Regions from separate parts of the Streptomyces sp. NBC_01537 genome, predicted to be linked through region 1. Evidence: predicted binding sites of a transcription regulator. Region 1 holds the regulator's gene; the other holds the start of a gene.
What was found. The regulator HspR, encoded in region 1, represses chaperone genes until heat shock. The targets are predictions, from matches to a motif close to TTGAGNNNNNNNNNCTCAA.

Region 1 (11,390 bases):
CAGCAAAGGTATGTCAAAATCCCCACACCAGGGAGGGGATCTTTGACCATGCACGCTCAGAAGCGCATCACCACCGCCCGTGCGGCCGCGCTCGCGCTGTCCGTCGCCGCCGCAGGCCTCGCGCTGCCCGCCACCGCCGCACATGCCGCCGCCACCGCGTCCGTCACCTGCGGCACCGGGGTCTGGAAGGCGGCGTACTACGCCAACACCACCTTCGCCGGCACCGCGAAGAAGACCGCCTGCGACACCGCGATCAGCGAGAACTACGGCTCAGGCGACCCCGCCGGGGTGACGCTCCCGAAGGACAACTTCGGCGTCCGCTGGACCCTGACCCGCGACTTCGGCTCCGGCGGCCCGTTCTCCTTCGCCGCGTCCGCTCAGGACGGCATCCGCGTCTACCTCGACGGCACTCGCAAGATCAGCCTCTGGAAGGACTACACGTCCACCCAGAAGAAGACCGTCAACGTCACGATCCCGAAGGGCAAGCACACCCTCCGCGTCGACTTCGCCGCCTTCAAGGGCAAAGCCAACGTCGCCTTCGCCTACGCGCCCCGCACCTCGGCCTCCGTCGACAAGGTCAAGCCGCTGGCCCCCACCGCGCTCAAGGGGACCGTCTCCGGCTACACCTCCCAGCTCACCTGGGCCAAGAACGCCGAGCTGGACCTCGCCGGATACCGCGTCTACCGCAACGGCGGCCTGATCAGCGGGAGTTCGCTGCTCGCCAAGCCCGCGTACACCGACACCCCGCCCGCCACGGGCGCGAAGTACGCCTACACCGTCACCGCCGTCGACAAGGCCGGCAACGCCTCCGCCAAGTCGGCCGCCGTGACCCTGGCCTCCATCGACAAGGCGGCCCCCGCCGTTCCCACCGGCCTCACGGTCGCGGTCAGCGCCGACGGCAAGGGCTACGACCTGGCCTGGACGTCCGTCACGGACGCCACGAAGTACGCCGTCTACCGGGCGACCTCGGCCACCGGGACGTACAGCTCGATCGGCACCACGGCAGCCGCGTCGTACACCGACACCAAGGCCGCCGAGAAGACCACGTACTACTACGCCGTGGCGGCCACGGACGCGGCGGCCAACACCTCCGCCAAGTCGGTCCCCGTCGGCGCCGGCACCGCGCTCACCGTCCTCCCCGCCACCATCCAGAACGTCACCGCCACGCTCACCAACGACGAGACCTGGTTCACCCTCACCTGGAGCATGCCCGCGGCCGACTGGACCGGCGAGATGAAGGTCTACGCCTCCAAGACCTCCCCGGTGCCGCTCGACAGCAACGAGTGGTGCACGCCGTACAGGGAGAGCGACCTCGGCGCGGCCGTCGCGAAGTTCTCCTGCACGCCGAACTCGGCGAGCCGCGGCGCCACTTACTACATAGCCGTCGTCCAGGTGGACGACGACGGCGACGTCTCCCTCCCGGCCGAGATCTCCTTCACCACCCCCGGTGACGAGGTCGCCCCCGCCGCCGTCACCGGCCTGACCGCCGAGGCCACCGGCTACGGCATCGCGCTCGACTGGGACGACAGCCCCGATTCCGACCTCCAGCGCTATGTGGTCTACCGCGGCACCATCGTCGAGGACGACGAGGACGGAGCCCACTTCATCACCGAGGGCTACCAGTACGTCAGCGGCACCACCTCCGAGTTCGTCTACCGCCTGGAGCAGGACGGCGAGACCTGGTCCTTCCTCGTCGACGCCGTCGACGTCTGGGGCAACTCCCTGGTCGCCCAGCGCAAGCCCATCCCCTACGTCACCGTCACCGAGCTGAACCTCACCCCGACGGTGGAGACGCCCTCCGGCTCGCCGGTGGACCTCGACGCCACCGCCGCCTCCTCCGGCACCGGTGTGGACCTGGACTGGTACCCGGTCACCGACGCCGTCAGCTACCGCGTCTACCGCTGGAACCCCGGCACGGCCGCGTACGAACGCCTCACCACCGACCCCGACCCCCTTACCGGCACCGCCTGGACCGACACCACGGCCGCCTCCGGCACCACCCACTACTACTGGGTCACCGCCGTCTACGCCGACGGCACGGAATCCGCCCCCGGCGCCGACTACGCGATCCTGGCCCCGGCCACGGACTGACGGTTTGACGGGCTGAGCGCGGCGGCGTGGGGTGAGTCACCCCGCGCGCATGGTCACCGCAATGGTCTGGCAAAATCCCCACATCAGGGAGGGGATCTTTGACCATGTCCATACATACGCGCAGGGCGGCAACCGCCCGCGCCGCTGCGCTCGCGCTCGCCGTCGCCGCCGCAGGCCTCGCGCTGCCCGCGAGCACGGCCCAGGCCGCCGTCACTTGCGCCACGAACGTGTGGAAGGTGTCGTACTTCGCGAACACCGCCTTCAGCGGCACCGCGAAGAAGACCGCCTGCGACACCGCGATCAGCGAGAACTACGGCACCGGCGACCCCGCCGGGGTCACCCTGCCCAAGGACAACTTCGGCGTCCGCTGGACCGTGACGAGGAACTTCGGCTCCGGCGGCCCGTTCTCCTTCGCCGCCTCCGCCCAGGACGGCATCCGCGTCTACCTCGACGGCACCCGCAAGATCAGCCTCTGGAAGGACGTGACCAAGACCGCCAAGAAGACGGTCAACGTCACGATCCCCAAGGGCAAGCACACCCTCCGGGTCGACTTCGCCGCCTTCAAAGGCACGGCGAACGTCAAGTTCACGTACGCACCCCGCACTTCGGCCTCCGTCGACAAGGTCAAGCCCCTCGCCCCAACCGGCACATCGGTCGCGTACTCCGCCTCCACCGGCAAGGCCAAGGTCACCTGGTCCAGGAACACGGAGATGGACCTCGCCGGATACCGCGTCTACCGGCGCCTCAAGGGCAGCAGCACCTGGACGAAACTGACGGCCACCACCTCGGCCTCGTACACCAACACCCCGCCGCCCACCGGCAAGACGTACTACTACGAGGTCCGCGCCTACGACAAGGCGGGCAACGAGTCGGCCGGCAGCGCCGACCGGGGTGTCACCACCGTCGACACCACCCCGCCCGCAGCACCGTTCGTCGATATGGACGCCTGCCCGGACCTCCAGCCCTACTCGGCCCCGCAACTTGTCACCACCGCCGCCAACGCGGCCGACATCGCCCTGTACGAGATGCAGCGCCGGGACACGGCCACCAATGCGTGGACCACCGTGTACACAGGCACCAAGGGCGCGATCTGTGACACCGGCTACCCGGCGGACGGCAGCAAGGTCACCTACCGGGGCCGGGCCCGCGACGCCGCCGGGAACTGGTCCGTGTACTCGGCCGCCACCACGCTCACCACGTCCGACCTGACACCGCCCGCGACCGCTGCCGACGCCCACGTCGAGTACCGGTCGGGCGTTCCCCACCTGGTGTGGTCCCCCGTCAGCGGGGCTGCCTCGTACCAGGTCCTCCAGTACGACCCGGCGACCGGCGGTTACCTCGACGCCCTGCCCGGCGGAGGCACCACCGCTCAGACCGACGTCGTACCGCGCCAGCTGGTCGCGATCGCCGACAGCTACCAGTACGTCGTGCGCTCGGTTGACGCGAAGAGCAACGCCGCCGCCCCGGTGGAGATCACGCTGCCGATGGCGGACCGGCCCGAGGCCATCCCCGCCTTCGCGACCACCGCGAGCCGGTTCGACGAGGGGGTGATGATCGAGTGGAGCAGCGCCGACCCGTGGACCTTCGACGGAGGCCCGCTTCTCACGTACCGGATCATCCGTACCGACACGGCGACCGGTGAGAGCAGCACCGTCGACCTGTGCAAGCCGAACAGCTCGAACGACAACCTGCCGCTGGAGGCCCCTTCGACGTACTGGACGTGGGTGACCGGTGACGACGCCCCCGCGTACGCCGGCCGCAAGCAGATCAACGGCGTCTGCTGGGACGTCTCGGGCGCGTCCGAGACGACGTACGAGTACCGGGTCGTGACCGTCGACCCCTACGGACACGCATCGCAGCCCGGCCCGGCCGCCACGGAGACCACCCCGGACACCCAGCGCCCGGCCCCGGTCGAGAACCTGACCGCGGAACAGATCCCGCTCGGCGTCCGCCTGACCTGGACGCCGCCCGCCGACGACGACGTCGCCGGCTACGCGGTGTGGCAGGGCGTCACCGACCCCGAGACCGGCGAGACGACCTGGGAACGGAACTGCTGGGACAGCCCCTCGCTGGCCGACACCGAGATCCTCTGCCCGACCGTCCCCGACGGCGCCACCCACGTCTACCGGGTGGCCGGCCTGGACAGCTCCGGCCTGTACGACCCGGCCGACGGCCCGGACGCCTACCACCCCGCCGACATCTCCGTCACCCTGCCGGACACCCGCCCGCCGGGCTGGACCGGGACCGACGTCATCGAGGACCAGTACCCGGATCTCTACGTCCGCTGCGGTGTCACCATCTACGACATGCCGTGCGGTGACTACACCGACTACCGCTGGGAGAAGTGGGACCCGGCCACCGCCTCCTGGACCACGTTCGCCAGGGGCAAGGTCGCCGACCCGGACTTCCACATGGACACGACGGTCCACGAGGACCGCCTCGGCCTGTACTACTACCGGGCCGTCTACATCGACCCGGCGGGCACGGAGGAGGTCGTGGAGCAGGAGGCCTACGGCATCTGGGACGACTGGCTCTGACCGCGATCGGCACATGAAAAGGGGCCCGGAGAATCCTCCGGGCCCCTTTTCGCGTGAGCGTGAGCGTGCGCGCGTACGCCTCAGTCCGAGGACTGCTGCCGCTTCGGCCGCCACACCACCAGCGCGCTGGTCTGCTGGACGTCCTGGTAGGGCACCAGGTCCCGCCGGTACGAGGCGTGGACCTGGGCCTCGCGCTGCTGCAGAGCGGCCGCAGCGCCCTCGACGGCGGCGGCCAGCTCGGCCACGCGGGCCTGGAGGGCGGCGACCTGGTTCTCCAGTTCGATAATGCGCTTGATGCCGGCGAGGTTGATGCCCTCGTCCTGGGAGAGCCGCTGGACTTCCCGGAGCAGCTGGATGTCGCGGGCGGAGTAGCGGCGGCCGCGGCCGGCGGTGCGGTCGGGGGAGACCAGGCCGAGGCGGTCGTACTGGCGGAGCGTCTGCGGGTGCAGGCCGGAGAGCTGGGCGGCTACGGAGATGACGTAGACCGCGGACTCCTCGGTCAGCTCGTACGGGTTGCGGCTGCGGCCTCCGCCGCCTCCGATGCCGTCCATGCTCATCAGGTCACGCTCCCTTCGCGGCCTTGAACAGCTCTGCGCGCGGGTCGAATTCCGCGGTGGCCTCGCGATACGCCTCCAGGGCGTCGAGGGCCTTGCCGTCGCTCACCTGGGGTACGGCGACCTCGACGGTGACCAGGAGATCGCCCCGGGTGCCGTCCTTGCGCACGGCGCCCTTGCCGCGGGCACGCAGCGTACGCCCGTTGGGGGTGCCGGGGGGAAGCTTCAGGCGGACCGGGGGGCCGCCGAGGGTGGGGACCTGGATCTCGCCGCCGAGGGCGGCCTCGGTGAAGGAGACGGGGACCGTCACCGTGAGGTTGTCGCCCTTGCGGCCGAAGACGGGGTGGGCGTCGACGTGGATGAGGACGTAGAGGTCACCGGCCGGGCCGCCGGTCTCGCCGGGGGCGCCCTTGCCACGCAGGCGGATCTTCTGGTTGTCCGTGACGCCGGCCGGGATGCGGACCTGCATGGTGCGGGAGGAGCGGGCCCGGCCGCTGCCCTTGCAGACCTCGCAGGGGTTCTGGGCGATGAGGCCGCGGCCCTTGCAGTCGACGCAGGGGTCGGTGAGGGAGAAGCCTCCGCCGCCGCCCCTGGACACCTGGCCGGTGCCGACGCAGGTGGGGCAGACGCGGGGGGTGCCGTTGGTGTCGCCGGTGCCGGCGCAGGCCTTGCAGGGGGCCTGGCTGGACATGCGCAGCGGGACGGTGGCGCCGTCCACGGCCTCGGTGAAGCTGAGCGTCACCTCGGTCTCGATGTCCTGGCCGCGGCGGGGCGCGGCCCGCCCGGGGCCGCGGTTGAACAGGCCGCCGAAGACGTCGCCGAGGCCGCCGCCGAAACCACCGCCGCCGGCCGTGCCGCCGCCGCCCTGGCCGCCGCCGAACAGGTCGCCCAGGTCGAAGCCACCGCCGCCGAAACCGCCCGGACCGGGCCGGAAGCCGCCGTTGCCGAAGAGGGCGCGGCCCTCGTCGTACTCCTTGCGGCGCTTGGCGTCCGACAGGACGTCGTTCGCCTCGGAGATCTCCTTGAAGCGCTCCTCGGCCTTGACGTCGCCCTTGTTGGCGTCCGGGTGGAACTCGCGGGCGAGCTTCCGGTACGCCTTCTTGATCTCGGCGTCGGTGGCGTCCTTCGGAACGCCGAGGACCTTGTAGAGGTCCTTCTCAAGCAAGTCCCTGCTGATGCTCATCCTCGGCGTCCCTCCTTCCGTTCATGTCGTGCTGTTGTGCCTGTCGTGCCCTGTGCCTGTTGTGCGTCAGCCCTGGTCGGGGCCACCGTTCTCCTCTTCGGATGTCTCGTCGGCCTTCTGCGCGCCCGGCTGGGGCTCGGCGACCGCGACCCGCGCGGGGCGGATCGTACGTTCTCCGATGCGATACCCCGGCTGGAGGATCTGCACGCAGGTGGTCTGGGTGACATCCGGCGAGTAACTGTGCATCAGGGCCTCGTGCACCAGCGGGTCGAAGGGCTCGCCCTCCTTGCCGAACTGCTGCAGGCCCATCTTGGCCGCCACGGTCTCCACCGACTCGCCGACGGACTTGAAGCCGCCGACCAGTTCGTTGTGGTCACGGGCGCGGCCGATGTCGTCGAGCACCGGGAGCAGCTCGGTCAGGAGGTTCGCGATGGCGATCTCCCGGACCGCGATGCGGTCCCGCTCCACCCGGCGGCGGTAGTTCTGGTACTCGGCCTGGAGCCGCTGGAGGTCTGCGGTGCGCTCGCCGAGCGCGCTGCGGGCCTGGTCCAGGGCGGCCATCAGGCCGGCTGTCGCGTTTGCGTCCCCGGCCGGGGCCGCCGGGCCCGCCTGGTCGGCGGGTCCGGCGGCCTGCGCCGCGTCGTTCTGAACGGAATCTGCGGCATCGGCAGAGGGGACGTCAGGCTTCTCGTTGTTGTCGAAGCCCGGGGTCTCCTCCGTCACGCGGCACCGTCCTTCTTGTCCTCGTCGACGATCTCGGCGTCCACGACGTCGTCATCGGCGGCGGCGTGCGCGCCCGCGTCGGCGCCCGGGGCACCGGCGGTCGCACCCTCGGCCTGGGCGTTGGCGTAGAGCGCCTGGCCCAGCTTCTGGCTGGTGGCCGCGACCTTCTCGGTGGCCTCACGGATCGCCGCGGTGTCCTCGCCCTTGAGGGCTTCCTTGAGGTCCGCGATGGACGCCTCGACCTCGGTCTTGACGTCGCCGGGGACCTTGTCCGCGTTGTCGGCGATGAACTTCTCGGTCTGGTAGACGAGCTGCTCGGCCTGGTTGCGGGTCTCGGCGGCCTCGCGGCGCTTGTGGTCCTCGTCCGCGTACTGCTCGGCCTCGCGCATCATGCGGTCGATGTCGTCCTTCGGCAGCGCCGAGCCGCCGGTGACGGTCATCCGCTGCTCCTTGCCGGTGCCGAGGTCCTTGGCGCCGACGTGCATGATGCCGTTCGCGTCGATGTCGAAGGTGACCTCGATCTGCGGCACGCCACGCGGGGCCGGCGGCAGGCCGGTCAGCTCGAACATCCCGAGCTTCTTGTTGTACGCCGCGATCTCGCGCTCGCCCTGGTAGACCTGGATCTGGACGGACGGCTGGTTGTCCTCGGCCGTCGTGAAGATCTCGGAGCGCTTGGTCGGGATCGTGGTGTTGCGCTCGATCAGCTTGGTCATGATGCCGCCCTTGGTCTCGATACCGAGGGACAGCGGGGTGACGTCGAGGAGCAGTACGTCCTTGACCTCGCCCTTGAGCACGCCCGCCTGGAGCGCGGCACCGATGGCCACGACCTCGTCGGGGTTGACGCCCTTGTTGGCGTCGCGGCCGCCGGTCAGCTCCTTGACGAGCTCGGCGACGGCGGGCATCCGGGTCGAGCCGCCGACCAGGACCACGTGGTCGATCTCGGACAGCTGGATGCCGGCGTCCTTGATGACGTTGTTGAACGGGTTCTTGCAGCGGTCGAGCAGGTCGGCCGTCAGCTGCTGGAACTGGGCGCGGGTGAGCTTCTCGTCCAGGTGCAGCGGGCCCTCGGCGGACGCCGTGATGTAGGGCAGGTTGATCGAGGTCTCGGTGGACGAGGACAGCTCGATCTTCGCCTTCTCGGCGGCCTCACGGAGACGCTGCAGCGCCATCTTGTCCTTGGACAGGTCCACGCCGTGGCCGGAGTGGAACTGCTTCACCAGGTAGTCGACGACCCGCTGGTCCCAGTCGTCACCACCGAGGTGGTTGTCACCGTTGGTGGCCTTCACCTCGACGACGCCGTCGCCGATCTCCAGCAGCGACACGTCGAAGGTGCCACCACCGAGGTCGAAGACGAGAATGGTCTGGTCGTCCTTGTCGAGGCCGTAGGCGAGGGCGGCAGCCGTCGGCTCATTGACAATACGAAGGACGTTGAGGCCCGCGATCTCGCCGGCCTCCTTGGTGGCCTGGCGCTCCGAGTCGTTGAAGTACGCCGGGACCGTGATGACCGCGTCCTGGACCTTCTCGCCCAGGTACGCCTCGGCGTCGCGCTTCAGCTTCTGCAGGATAAAGGCGCTCATCTGCTGCGGGTTGAAGTCCTTGCCGTCAACGTTGATCTTCCAGTCGGTGCCCATGTGGCGCTTGACCGACCGGACGGTCCTGTCTACGTTCGTGACCGCCTGGCGCTTCGCGACCTCGCCGACGAGCACCTCGCCGTTCTTGGCGAAGGCGACGACGGACGGCGTGGTCCTGGCGCCCTCTGCGTTGGTGATGACGGTGGGCTCGCCGCCTTCGAGAACGCTGACGACGGAGTTAGTCGTGCCCAGGTCGATGCCGACCGCACGTGCCATTTTGGAATCCTCCAGCGACTTGAGTGGAACTGACTCAAGGGTGCATCACCGGCCCGGCCGATGTCAAAAGGCATGAGCGGACCAGGCTCAACCTTCTGTCGCGTAAGGCGCGCATAAGCTCCATTGCCGCAGCTCAGAGGTAGGCTGCGGGCAGGCGTTCCGTATGGCAGAACAGGTGGGCACAACCGGCCCGCATCCGGCCACGGGCCCCGGCCGCGACGGCGCGACCCCGCAGGGCGACGCAGATCACCGGCCAGGCTGCTTCTGACCGCCCGCCGGAGGCGATAATCTCAGGAAGACCACACAAGTTACCGATTAGTAAGAACCGCTCTCGCAGGTCCGAGGAGCCCGGAATGCAACTCGCCGCGATCATCGTGTCGCTGGTCCTCACCGCGGTCGGCGTTGCGCTCATCAGCCGCGCCGTCGCGCAGATCTACCGGTTCGTGAGGATCGGCCAGCCCGTCCCGGCCGGCAGCCGTACCGACAACCCCAAACAGCGCTCGATCACGCTGGCCCGGGAATTCCTGGGCCACACGCGCATGAACCGCTGGGGCATCGTCGGCTTCGCGCACTGGTTCGTCGCGATCGGCTTCCTGACGCTGCCGCCGACGCTGGCGCAGGCGTACGGGCAGCTGTTCCAGGCCGACTGGACGCTGCCGTGGATCGGCGGCTTCCTGCCGTTCGAGTTGTACATCGAGTTCATCGGCGTGATGACGATCCTCGGCATCCTCGTCCTGATCACGATCCGGCTCCTCAGCCTGCCCTCCCGCGCGGGCCGCAAGTCCCGCTTCGCGGGCTCCAAGGCCTGGCAGGCGTACTTCGTCGAGTACGTCATCCTCACCATCGGCGCGGCGATCCTGACCCTGCGCGGGCTCGAGGGCGCGATCCACCACGTGGAGCACTACGAGGCGGCGTACTTCCTCTCGTACCCGCTCGTGGTGGCCTTCAGGGGCCTGAGCACCGAGACGCTCCAGAACCTGATCTACCTCACCGCGATGATCAAGATCGGCGTCTCGCTGATCTGGATGATCGTGGTCTCGCTCAACACCAACATGGGCGTCGCCTGGCACCGCTTCCTGGGCTTCCCCAACATCTGGTTCAAGCGCAACGCCGACGGCGCGACCGCGCTGGGCGCCCTCCAGCCGATGACCTCGGCCGGCGTGCCGATCGACTTCGAGGACCCGGGCGAGGACGACCAGTTCGGCGTCTCGCAGGTCGAGCACTTCGCCTGGAAGGGCATCCTCGACTTCTCCACCTGTACGGAGTGCGGCCGCTGCCAGTCGCAGTGCCCGGCCTGGAACACGGGCAAGCCGCTCTCCCCCAAGCTCCTGATCATGTCGCTGCGCGACCACGCCCACGCCAAGGCCCCGTATCTGCTCGCGGGCGGCGGCAAGGACGCGGAGGGCGAGGAGAAGGCCACGGCGGAGCAGCTCGCGGGCGTCCCGGCGGCGGCCCTCGCCGAGGCCGAGCGGCCGCTGATCGGCACCGCCGAGGAGAACGGCGTCATCGACCCGGACGTGCTGTGGTCGTGCACGACCTGCGGCGCGTGCGTCGAGCAGTGCCCGGTGGACATCGAGCACATCGACCACATCGTCGACATGCGCCGCTACCAGGTGATGATCGAGTCCTCGTTCCCGAGCGAGGCGGGCACGATGCTCAAGAACCTGGAGAAGAAGGGCAACCCGTGGGGCCTGCCCAAGAAGCAGCGCCTGGCGTGGGTCAAGGAGGTCGACTTCGAGGTCCCGGTCGTCGGCGAGGACATCGAGGACCTGACCGAGGTCGAGTACCTGTACTGGGTCGGCTGCGCCGGCTCCCTGGAGGACCGGGCGAAGAAGACCACCAAGGCCTTCGCCGAGCTGCTCAACATCGCGGGCGTTAAGTTCGCGATCATGGGCGGCGAGGAGAACTGCACCGGTGACTCCGCCCGCCGCCTGGGCAACGAGTTCCTGTTCCAGCAGCTCGGCGCCGAGAACGTCGCGATGCTGAACATGGCCTTCGGTGAGGACGACGAGGACGAGAGCACCAAGCTCCCCAAGTCCAAGAAGAAGATCGTCGCCACCTGCCCGCACTGCTTCAACACCATCGCCAACGAGTACCCGCAGCTCGGCGGCGAGTACGAGGTCATCCACCACACCCAGCTGCTCCAGCACCTCGTCGACGAGGGCAAGCTGATCCCGGTGACCCCGGTCGAGGGCCTCATCACCTACCACGACCCCTGCTACCTGGGCCGTCACAACAAGGTCTACACACCGCCGCGCGAGATCATCGCCAAGGTGCCGGGGCTCCGGAACGAGGAGATGCACCGCCACAAGGAGCGCGGCTTCTGCTGCGGCGCGGGCGGCGCGCGCATGTGGATGGAAGAGCGGATCGGCAAGCGCATCAACAACGAGCGCGTGGACGAGGCGCTGTCCCTCAACCCGGACATCGTCTCCACCGCCTGCCCGTTCTGCCTCGT
Region 2 (11,390 bases), 1.2 Mb from region 1:
GCTGGCCGAAGGTGCCACGACGGGAGTCCTGGCCGGCGAGGCGGACCGGGGTGCCCTCCATCAGCAGGGAGCCGAAGGCGAGGGTCTCGCCCATGGCCCAGTCGATGGTGCCGTCCTCGACGGAGGCCGCCCGGCGCTGGAGCTGCGGGAGCAGACGCGGGTGGACGGTGATGCGGTCGGGGAGGTTGACCTGGGCGGCCGCGATGCGCTTGACGGTCTCCTGGCTGATGGCCGTGTCGACCGGGACCGGGAAGTCCGGGACGGCGGTGGCCGTCTCCTCGGTCGCCGGGGTCGCCGGGGCGGTGGCCTCGCGGACCTCGGTGAAGACCTTCTCCAGCTGGCCCTGGTAGTCCTGGAGGGCCTGCTCTGCCTCTTCCAGGGTGATGTCGCCCCGGCCGATGAGGGACTCGGTGTAGAGCTTGCGCACCGAGCGCTTCTTGTCGATCAGGTCGTACATCAGGGGCTGGGTGAAGGACGGGTTGTCGGCCTCGTTGTGACCGCGACGGCGGTAGCAGACCAGGTCGATCACGACGTCCTTGTTGAACGCCTGGCGGAACTCGAAGGCGAGGCGCGCGACGCGCACCACGGCCTCCGGGTCGTCGCCGTTGACGTGGAAGATCGGCGCCTCGATCATGCGGGCCACGTCGGTGCAGTACATCGACGAGCGCGACTCGGCCGGGGCGGCGGTGAAGCCGACCTGGTTGTTGATCACGATGTGCACGGTGCCGCCCGTGCGGTAGCCGCGCAGCTGCGACATGTTGAGGGTCTCCGCGACGACGCCCTGGCCCGCGAAGGCCGCGTCGCCGTGCAGGACCACCGGCATGACGGTGAAGTCCGTGCCGGCCTTGTTGATGATGTCCTGCTTGGCCCGCGCGATGCCCTCGACGATCGGGTCGACGGCCTCCAGGTGGGAGGGGTTCGCGGCCAGCGAGACGGTGATCTGCTCGCCGTCCAGGCCGGTGAAGGTGCCCTGGGAGCCGAGGTGGTACTTCACGTCGCCGGAGCCGTGCATCGACTTCGGGTCGAGGTTGCCCTCGAACTCGCGGAAGATCTGGGCGTAGGACTTGCCGACGATGTTGGCGAGGACGTTGAGCCGGCCGCGGTGGGCCATGCCGATGACGACCTCGTCCAGGCGCGACTCGGCGGCCGCGTCGATGACGGCGTCCAGCAGCGGGATGACGGACTCGCCGCCTTCGAGCGAGAAGCGCTTCTGGCCGACGTACTTCGTCTGCAGGAAGGTCTCGAAGGCCTCGGCGGCGTTCAGGCGGCGCAGGATGCGCAGCTGCTCGTCGCGCTCGGGCTTGGAGTGCTGGCGCTCGACCCGGTCCTGGATCCAGCGGCGCTGCTTCGGGTCCTGGATGTGCATGAACTCGACGCCGACGGTGCGGCAGTACGAGTCGCGCAGCACGCCGAGGATGTCGCGGAGCTTCATCATCGTCTTGCCCGCGAAGCCGCCGACGGCGAACTCGCGCTCCAGGTCCCACAGCGTGAGCCCGTGCTCGATGACATCGAGGTCGGGGTGCTTGCGCTGGCGGTACTCCAGCGGGTCGGTGTCGGCCATGACGTGGCCGCGGACCCGGTAGGAGTGGATCAGCTCGAAGACGCGGGCGGCCTTGGTGACGTCGTCGTCGTGGGAGACGTCGATGTCCTTGAGCCAGCGGACCGGCTCGTACGGGATCCGCAGCGCCTCGAAGATGTCGTCGAAGAAGCCGTTCTCGCCGAGCAGCAGCTGGTTCATGATCCGCAGGAACTCGCCGGAGGCGGCGCCCTGGATCACGCGGTGGTCGTACGTCGAGGTGAGGGTCATCACCTTGGAGATGCCCAGCTTGTTCAGGGTGTCCTGCGAGGTGCCCTGGAACTCGGCCGGGTAGTCCATCGAGCCGACGCCGAGGATCAGGCCCTGTCCGGGCATCAGGCGCGGCACGGAGTGCACGGTGCCGATGCCGCCGGGGTTGGTCAGCGACGCGGTGACGCCGGTGAAGTCGTCCATCGTCAGCTTGTTCGAGCGGGCGCGGCGGACGATGTCCTCGTAGGCCTGCCAGAACTCGAAGAAGTTGAGCGTCTCGGCCTTCTTGATCGCCGCGACGACCAGCTGGCGGTCGCCGTTCGGCTTGACCAGGTCGATGGCCAGACCCAGGTTGACGTGCTCGGGCTTGACCAGCGTCGGCTTGCCGTCCCGCTCCGCGAAGGAGTGGTTCATCGACGGCATGATCTTCAGCGCCTGCACCATCGCGTAGCCGATGACGTGCGTGAAGGACACCTTGCCGCCGCGAGCGCGCTTCAGGTGGTTGTTGATCACGATCCGGTTGTCGAAGAGCAGCTTCACCGGGATCGCGCGCACGGACGTCGCCGTGGGCAGCTCCAGCGAGGCGTTCATGTTCTTCGCCACCGCCGCGGACGGGCCGCGCAGCGTCACGTACTCCGTACCCGAACCGCCCTCGGCGGCCGGGGCCGCCTTGGCCGGGGCCTTCGCGGCCGGCTTCGGGGCCGCCGCTACGGGAGTGGGGGCGGGAGCAGCGGGCGCCGGGGTGGGCGCCACGGCGGCCACCGGCGCGGGGGCCGGAGGCGCGACAGGGGCCGCCGCCGGAGCCGGCGACGCCGCGGACGCGGCCACGGCGGACCCGGTGTCCGTTCCCGGCTTGTAATCGGCAAAGAAGTCCCACCAGGCTCGGTCTACCGAGTTCGGGTCCTGGAGGTACTGCTGGTAGATCTCATCGACGAGCCACTCATTGGCTCCGAACCCGGGGGCAGGGCTCTTGCCCTGCCCGTCGGTGTCGGTCGAGACGCTCGAGCTATTGGGGGACTGTGGCGACACGGCGGCAACCGCCCTCTTCCGCTTCACAAGGTGATGGACAGCGGAAATAAAGGCTACGCCTACCGGGGCCCTTCATGCAGGCCCGGGGGGCAGTCGTCGCCTAAGTCACACCGGAAGGCTGGTTTCGGGGTATGTTTCGGCGGGAATGACGTGCCGAATCGGCTGCGCCGGGGCCGCACGCCGTCAGAGTGCCGCCGGGCCCGAGCCCGGCAGGGTCACCCGGATGCGGCACCCGCGGGGCGACTCGGCGACGAGAATCGCTCCGCCGTGGAGGTCGACGGCCCAGCGGGCGATGGCGAGGCCGAGGCCGGTGCCGCCGTCGGCCGGGCCGGAGGCGCGGGCGCTGCCGCGGTTGAAGCGTTCGAAGACGCGGCCGCGCTCGGCGGCGGGGATGCCGGGGCCCTCGTCCAGGACCTCCAGATCCAGGCTGCCGGGGCCGGCGCCGCGGCGGGCGCGTACGGTGACGCGGCCGCTGGGCGGGCTGTGCTTGACGGCGTTGTCGACGAGGTTGGCCACGACCTGGTGGAGCCGCTCGGCGTCGGCGTAGGCGGTCAGCTCGGGCGGCGAGACGTCCAGGTGCAGGTGGACGTCGGCGCGGGCCCGCGTACCGGCGCCGGGGCCGCCCTGGAGGCCGAGGCTGGCGGTCTTGATGACGGCGGCCAGGTAGGGCCAGACCTCGAACCGCTTGGCGTCCAGCAGGACGACGCCGCTGTCGAGCCGGGAGAGGTCGAGCAGCTGGCTGACCAGCCGGCTCAGCCGTTCGGTCTGGGCCAGCGCGGTGCGCATGGTCTCGGGGTCGGCCTCGACGACGCCGTCCACGACGTTCTCCAGGACGGCGCGGAGCGCGGCGATGGGCGTACGCAGCTCATGTGAGACATTTGCCACGAGTTCCTTGCGGTGCCGGTCGACCGCTTCCAGGTCGGCGGCCATGAGATTGAACGCGTCGGCGAGCTCGCCGACCTCGTCCCGCCGCACGATGGCGACGCGCCGGCCGTAGTCGCCGTTGGCCATCGCCTTGGTGACGGCGGTCATCTCGCGCAGCGGGGCGGTGAGGCCGTGCGCCACGAACTGGGTTATGAGCAGCGACGCGATGATCGAGAAGATCGTGATGATGCGTATCCCGGTCTTGGACTCCATCGCCACGAAGACCAGCAGCGTCGTGATCAGCACCGATACGACCACCAGCACCTGCAGCGCCGCCTTGATCGACCGGAACGGGTCGTAGGGCCGCAGCGCCTCCCACACCTGTGCGCGCCAGGTGGCGGTGGTCGTGGCGTGACTGCTGCGAACCGCGGGCTCGGCTCTGGCCATCTCCTGCGTTCCCCTCATCGTGCCGCCATGGTGCTGCGGAGGACTACGGCGCGGGCGTCTCCAGCGCGTAGCCGACTCCGTGCACCGTACGGATGCGATCGGCGCCGATCTTCCGGCGCAGGGCCTTGACGTGACTGTCGACGGTACGGGTGCCGGAGGCGTCCGCCCAGTCCCAGACCTCGGCGAGCAGCTGCTCGCGCGACAGCACGGCGCGCGGCTGCTGGGCCAGGCAGACCAGGAGGTCGAACTCGGTGGGGGTGAGGTGGACGTCGCTGCCGCGCACGCGGACCCGGCGCTGGGCGTTGTCGATCTCCAGGTCGCCGAGGTGCAGATTGCCGCCGCGCGGGTCGCGGGCGGCGATCGTGGCGCGCTCGACGCGGCGCAGCAGGACGTGCACCCGGGCGGCCAGCTCGCGCATGGAGAACGGCTTGGTCATGTAGTCGTCGGCGCCGACCCCGAGCCCGACGAGCATGTCGGTCTCATCGTCGCGGGCGGTGAGCATCAGCACGGGAACGGGGCGGGACGCCTGGACCCGGCGACAGACCTCAAGGCCGTCGTAGCCGGGCAGCATGACGTCGAGCACCAGCAGGTCGGGCTGCCAGGCGAGGGCCAGGTCCACAGCGCTGGGGCCGTCCCCGGCCGTCCGGAGCTGGAAGCCCTCGGCCCGCAGACGGGCCGCGATCGAGTCGGCGATCGTCGGGTCGTCCTCCACCACCAGCACCCGCCGCTGCGCGCCGGGCGTGACTGCGCCGGCGTCGCCGTGATTCGGATTGGTGCCGTCCATGTCCAGTCCCCCATGGTTGATTGCTGTCGGTTGTGTGGGTGATGACCATGCAGCGTACGGGCCCGGTGAAGGCCGAGGCTACGTGGGCCTGGATGCCGGATGCACGGCATCCGGAACGCCCCGTTTCGCGCGGATCTCAATGGTCCGGACCTGCTGGTTTTCCGCCGCCCGCGGTGCCTCCTCGAAGGCGGCCGACGGCTGCGCAGACCATACCCCCAGTAACCCGCCCGGCGGCAGCCGCGCCCTGTCCGACTGCCGATGGGCTGCCGGTCGGCTGCCGATCGCTCAGGGCGAACACGCCCGGGGAACACCAACGGCATCAGAAGCATTGAGTCTGCATAGCTCAACTTGATTGCTTAGGGAGAGATCATGGCTAACTCGTCTTCGTCGTCCGCGCCGCTCACCCTGCCCGTCCTGCCGCTGGACGACGCGGTCGTCCTGCCCGGCATGGTCGTGCCGCTGGACCTGACCGACGCAGAGGTGCGCGCCGCGGTCGAGGCCGCGCAGGCGGCTCAGCGGGCCGACGGTGGTCGCAACAAACCGCGGGTGCTGCTCGTTCCCCGGGTCGACGGGCACTACGCGGCCGTCGGCACGCTCGGCACGGTCGAGCAGGTGGGAAGGCTGTCGGACGGCGATCCGGGAGCCGTGATCCGTGGCGTGAGCCGGGTCCGGATCGGGGCCGGGACGACGGGGCTCGGCTCGGCGCTCTGGGTGGAGGGGACGCAGCTCACGGAGCCCGCGCCCACCGAGGCCCCGGGGACCGTGGCGGAGCTCGTCAAGGAGTACAAGGCGCTGGCCACCAGCTGGCTGCGCAAGCGCGGCGCCTGGCAGATCGTGGACCGGGTCCAGCAGATCGACGATGTGTCGCAGCTCGCCGACAACTCCGGTTACTCGGGCTTCCTGACCACCAAGCAGCGCGTCGAGCTGCTGGAGACCGCCGACCCGGTGGCCCGCCTCAGGCTCGCCATCACCACGCTGCGCGACCACCTCGCCGAGCAGGATGTCGCGGACACCATCCGCAAGGACGTCCAGGAGGGCATGGAGAAGCAGCAGCGCGAGTTCCTGCTCCGCCAGCAGCTCGAAGCCGTACGCAAGGAGCTCGCCGAGCTCAACGGCGACCCCGAGAACGAGTCCGAGGACTACCGCGCCCGGGTGGAGTCCGCCGACCTGCCGGAAAAGGTGCGGGAGGCCGCGCTCAAGGAGGTCGACAAGCTGGAGCGGTCCAGCGACGCGTCCCCCGAGGGCTCGTGGATCCGCACCTGGCTGGACACCGTCCTGGAACTGCCGTGGAACACCACGACCGAGGACGCCTACGACATCCCCGGCGCGCGGGCCGTCCTGGACGCCGACCACGCGGGGCTGGACGACGTCAAGGAGCGGATCACCGAGTACCTGGCGGTGCGCAAGCGCCGCGCCGACCGCGGGCTGGGCGTCATCGGCGGCCGCCGGGCCGGGGCCGTGCTGGCGCTGGTCGGGCCGCCCGGGGTCGGCAAGACCTCGCTGGGCGAGTCCGTGGCCCGCGCCATGGGGCGGAAGTTCGTGCGCGTCGCGCTGGGCGGCGTGCGGGACGAGGCGGAGGTCCGGGGCCACCGGCGTACGTATGTCGGGGCGCTGCCCGGGCGGATCGTACGGGCCATCAAGGAGGCCGGGTCCATGAACCCGGTCGTGCTGCTGGACGAGATCGACAAGGTCGGCTCCGACTACCGGGGCGACCCGGCGGCGGCGCTGCTGGAGGTGCTCGACCCGGCCCAGAACCACACCTTCCGGGACCACTACCTGGAGGTCGAACTGGACCTGAGCGACGTGGTGTTCCTCGCCACCGCCAACGTCCTGGACGCCATCCCCGAGCCGCTGCTCGACCGCATGGAGCTGGTCCGGCTCGACGGCTACACCGAGGACGAGAAGGTCACCATCGCCCGCGACCACCTGCTCCCGCGCCAGCTGGAGCGGGCCGGCCTCACCGAGGGCGAGGTCACCGTCGAGGACGAGGCGCTGCGCAGGCTCGCCGGCGAGTACACCCGCGAAGCGGGCGTACGCACCCTGGAGCGCTCGCTCGCCCGCATCCTGCGCAAGATCGCCGCCCAGCACGAACTGGGCGACCAGAAGCTGCCCTTCACGGTCGGCCCGGACGATCTGCGCGGGCTCATCGGGCGGCCCCACCACGTCCCGGAGGCCCTCCAGGACCCGCAGGAGCGGCGTACGGCGGTGCCCGGCGTCTCCACCGGGCTCGCGGTGACCGGGGCGGGCGGCGACGTCCTCTACATCGAGGCGTCGCTCGCCGATCCGGAGACCGGCGGGAGCGGGCTGCAGCTCACCGGCCAGCTGGGCGAGGTCATGAAGGAGTCCGCGCAGATCGCGCTGTCCTTCCTGCGCAGCCACGGCGCCGAACTGGAGCTGCCCGTGGCCGACCTGAAGGAGCGTGGCGTCCACCTGCACGTCCCGGCGGGCGGCATCCCCAAGGACGGGCCCAGCGCCGGCATCACCATGACGACGGCTCTCGCCTCCCTGCTGTCGGGGCGGCGGGTCCGCACCGACGTGGCCATGACCGGTGAGGTGTCGCTGACCGGCCGCGTGCTGCCCATCGGCGGCCTCAAGCAGAAGCTGCTCGCCGCCCACCGCGCCGGGATCACGACCGTCGTGATCCCCAAGCGCAACGAAGCCGACCTGGACGACGTCCCCGCCGAGGTCCTGGAGCGGCTGGAGGTCCACCCGGTCTCCGACGTCCGCGAGGTGCTCCAGCTCGCGCTGGAGCCGGCCGTGGCGGATCTGGGAGCCTCCCAGGCTCCGGTCGCTGCCTGAGCGGAAACGGTGCCCTCTCCTGCAGCGCCGGGAGGGGGCACCGGCATGTCTTCCGGTCCGGTCGTGCGAAATACTGGCCGGATCATGGAAAAGAGCGAAAAGCGCGATGACGCGGGCAACACCGCGAACGCCACCGGCGACCAGGTGATGGAGGCGCTCGAACGCGAGCTGACCCTCCTCCTCCGCCGCGCCCGCGCCTCCTCCGGCGACATGGCCCGCGAAGTCCACCCGGACCTCGAACCCGCCGCCTACGGCATCCTGTCCCGCCTCCACGAAACCGGCCCCGAACGCGCCACCCTCCTCGCGGGCTACTTCGGCGTCGGCAAGGCCACCATGAGCCGCCAGCTCCGCGCCCTCGAGGACCTCGGCCTCATCCGCCGCGAGCCCGACCCGGCCGACGGCCGCGCCTTCCTCGTCGAGCTGACGGAAGAGGGCCGCTCCCGCTTCACCCGCGTCCGCGAGGCCCGGCGCCGGCGCTACGTCAGCCGCCTCGCCGCCTGGGACCGGGCCGAGCTCGGCGACCTCGCGCGACTGCTGCGCCGGCTGAACGAGTCCCAGGAAGGCGCCTGACCATGAGCGCCGGCAAGCTGCATCCCGACGAGGCGGACACCGACGAGCCCCTCGTCCGCCGGCTGCTCGCCGCACAGTTTCCGCAGTGGGCGGACCTCCCGGTCGAGCCGGTCGGCTCGGCCGGCACCTCCAACGCCATGTACCGGCTCGGCCAGGACATGGTCGTACGCCTCCCCCGCATCAAGGGGGCCGCCGACGACGTGGAGCGGGAGCACCACTGGCTGCCGCGGCTCGCCCCCGCGCTCCCGGTGGCCGTCCCCGCGCCGCTGGGCATGGGCAGGCCGGGCAGCGGCTACCCCTGGCCGTGGTCGGTGTACCGCTGGCTCGACGGCGAGTGCCCCGCGATCGGCGGAGCCGCCGAAGACCGGGTGCCGACACAGGACCTGGCGGAATTCGTCGCCGCCCTGCGCCGGATCGATCCCGCCGGTGGCCCTTCTTCGTACCGCAGCGAGGCACTGGCGGAGCGGGATGCCATGACGCGGGCCGCGATCGGGCAGCTCCGGGGCGTCATCGACGCCGACGCGGCGACCGCCCTGTGGGACGCGGCCCTGCGGGCCACCGCGTGGCAGGAGCCCGCGGTCTGGATCCACGCGGATCTGCAGCCGGGAAACGTGCTGCTGGCCGGCGGACGGCTCAGCGCGGTCATCGACTTCGGCTGCATGGGCCTGGGCGATCCCGCCGTCGATCTGATCGCGGCCTGGTATCTGCTGACCGCCGACGCGAGGGGCGTCTTCCGCACCGCGCTGGACGTCGATGACGCGGCCTGGTCGCGCGGTCGCGGCTGGGCGCTGTCGGTCGCGCTGGGGGAGGTGTCGTACTACCGGGAGACGTACCCGGAGAAGGCGGCCCTGGGGCGTTACGTGATCGCGGAGGTCCTGTCGGAGAGGTGTTAGACGGCTTCGCCGCCGACGCCGGAGCGCCCCGAGGGGATGCCGACGATGAGCACGGTCACGTGCCGGCGGATGGGCTCGCCGAAGACCGTGACGACGGCGTCGGTGATGGAGGCGATGAGCCGCGCGGGGGCGTTGGCGATCTCCGGGAGGTGGAGCGCCGGTTCGCGGATGTTCAGGGTGACGACCGGCGCGGTGGCCGTGGCGGGCGCGCCGGCCGTACCCCAGCGGTGCCGCGGTATGCCGAACAGCTCCACGACGGCGGCTGAGCGCGCCCGCTCGCCGTAGACCGCGACCACCGAGTCCGTCAGGGCCCGGATGAGCCCCGGCTCGGCCTTCCCGTCGAGTTCCTCTTCGTGGATCTGCACGGTGAAATGCGGCATGGCGGAGCTCCGTCCGGCGGGGCGGGTCGGCCGGGCGAAGCGGATTCCGGTGCCCGAGGAGCTGAGGTCGCTCGCGCCGGCGCCGCGGCATCTGTCGCTGCTGTCGTCGCTGCTCTTCGACGGGCCGATGACCGTGAACGAGCTGGCTGTCCGGCGCGGGGGGCCACCGCCTGGCGGGAGGCGCTGGAGCCGCTGACGCCTGATCAGCGGAAGGTGTTCGTGGACACGTTGCGCGCTTATGAGGCCGCGATGGGCGGGGACGAGTCCTGACAGGGCGGAACGTCTAGAGCACGACCAGGACCGCTGTCGCGTCGTCGTGGGTCTTCCAGCGCCTGAAGTGCTCGCCGTCCGGGTCGGCGAATTCCGCCGTGCGCACGCGGCGGATCAGTTCCTCCGGACCCTGCTTGCGCAGGGCGGAAAACGTGCTGAGCCAGTCCTCGGTGCGGAAGCCCTCGACGAGCCGGGCGGCGCCGTCGGTGAGGGCGGCGAGGGCGCGGACGGCGGAGCGGGGGGTGGTGCCGGTGACGGCGTGGGCGGCGGCGGAGGGGGCGGCGGCCGCGGTGAAGAAGCCGCCAGGGGCGTTGCGGTGGGCGTCGGTGACGCGGCCGTGGGTGCGGCGGAGGACGTCGATGCGGTCGTCGAGGACGGCGCGGATGGCGCCGTCGGGGGCCTCCAGTAGCAGTGTGGAGTCGGAAAGCACCAGATGAGCGACGGTGTCCGCGTCCCATCGGACTGCGACGACGGTTGCCTGTGGGGTGAGATGGTGAGAAAGGTCACACGTGTCGCGATGCGCGTCCGCGGTGCGTTCAATCGCGATCGCCAGGCAGTCGGCAAGAGGCAGTTCGAACCGAGAAGTGGACAGTTCGATCAGGGCGCTGCCCAGTTGGGCGACGTACCAGGGGACGGAATGTACGCAGCCGTTGCCGTCGGCGGGAGGGGTGACGCCGTCGAGGAGGACAACGGAACCGCCGGAATCCGGGGTGGGGAGGGCGATTGCCACGAAATCCTCGTTGGGGCGACCGGGGGTGCCGGGCTCGGTGGCCGTCTCGATGCGCATGCGATCAGTCTGCCGGAGAGGTGTGCGTAATCGGTGTGTAACTGATCCGCACCGGGCAGTGAAGGTGCGCATCTTGCCAGGATGGGGCGCTGTACGCCAAACCGGCCGTCGGCATATGCGCCTGGCCGCAAAAAGACAGTCCCTGAGGGGGTTGAACGTCAACTTGTGGGTGCGATTCACTCGTTCGAGTGTCGAGGTGGGGGACGCACATCCCTGCTCCAATATGGGCTGAGAGGGTCTAGCCGCATGCCGGGGTGGGATGAGTCGTTGCCGTGCTCGGCCGATGTGTCGTCATCTCGGGACAAGTGACCAGGCGAGACGGGATAGCGAACACCGGTGCGAACACGACGTAACCCACGTGAGAAGCGTGTACGGCAGCGGCTGCTTGCCGCACTGCTGGTGTGTGCGGTGACAGTGCTGGCCGCCTCCGCCCCCGGAGTGGCCATAGCGGCGAGCGATCTGTCGGAGTCCCAGCGGCTGGTCGGCATGGCCCAGTTGGACGTCCAGGTGGCATCGCTGGCCCACGCGATCGCCGACGAGCGGGACGGCGTGGACGACGGCCGGGTCGGCCGGCAGGCCCGGGATGTCGGCGCGCTGGCGGCCGCCGTCGACACCGATGACGCGCCGCAGATGGCAGCCGCGGTCACCGAGCTCATCCGGCAGCTCCGCGCGCTGGACGCCATCCGGCGCGACGCGCGCAAGGCCGGGGCAGGGGCGGGAGCCGGGGTCCTGGGGGCGGTCGACGCCTACCGGCCGCTGGTCGCCGCGCTCGACGGCATCG

Region 2: the regulator HspR is predicted to act here: its motif matches at 5,239-5,257, upstream of lon (endopeptidase La).

The regions. Positions count from the first base shown of each region.
Region 1 covers NZ_CP109392.1:4,441,215-4,452,604, forward strand. The annotation lists gene OG607_RS20415 (hypothetical protein) at 49-2,091, shown strand; gene OG607_RS20420 (hypothetical protein) at 2,196-4,628, shown strand; gene OG607_RS20425 (heat shock protein transcriptional repressor HspR) at 4,709-5,185, opposite strand; gene dnaJ (molecular chaperone DnaJ) at 5,190-6,365, opposite strand; gene grpE (nucleotide exchange factor GrpE) at 6,432-7,088, opposite strand; gene dnaK (molecular chaperone DnaK) at 7,085-8,935, opposite strand; gene OG607_RS20445 ((Fe-S)-binding protein) at 9,289-11,390, shown strand, end outside.
Region 2 covers NZ_CP109392.1:3,266,681-3,278,070, reverse strand. The annotation lists gene OG607_RS14860 (multifunctional oxoglutarate decarboxylase/oxoglutarate dehydrogenase thiamine pyrophosphate-binding subunit/dihydrolipoyllysine-residue succinyltransferase subunit) at 1-2,815, opposite strand, end outside; gene OG607_RS14855 (ATP-binding protein) at 2,999-4,126, opposite strand; gene OG607_RS14850 (response regulator transcription factor) at 4,170-4,910, opposite strand; gene lon (endopeptidase La) at 5,280-7,709, shown strand; gene OG607_RS14840 (MarR family winged helix-turn-helix transcriptional regulator) at 7,794-8,279, shown strand; gene OG607_RS14835 (aminoglycoside phosphotransferase family protein) at 8,282-9,172, shown strand; gene OG607_RS14830 (4-oxalocrotonate tautomerase family protein) at 9,169-9,552, opposite strand; partial or broken gene OG607_RS14825 (MarR family transcriptional regulator) at 9,578-9,822, shown strand; gene OG607_RS14820 (hypothetical protein) at 9,836-10,609, opposite strand; gene OG607_RS14815 (nitrate- and nitrite sensing domain-containing protein) at 10,946-11,390, shown strand, end outside.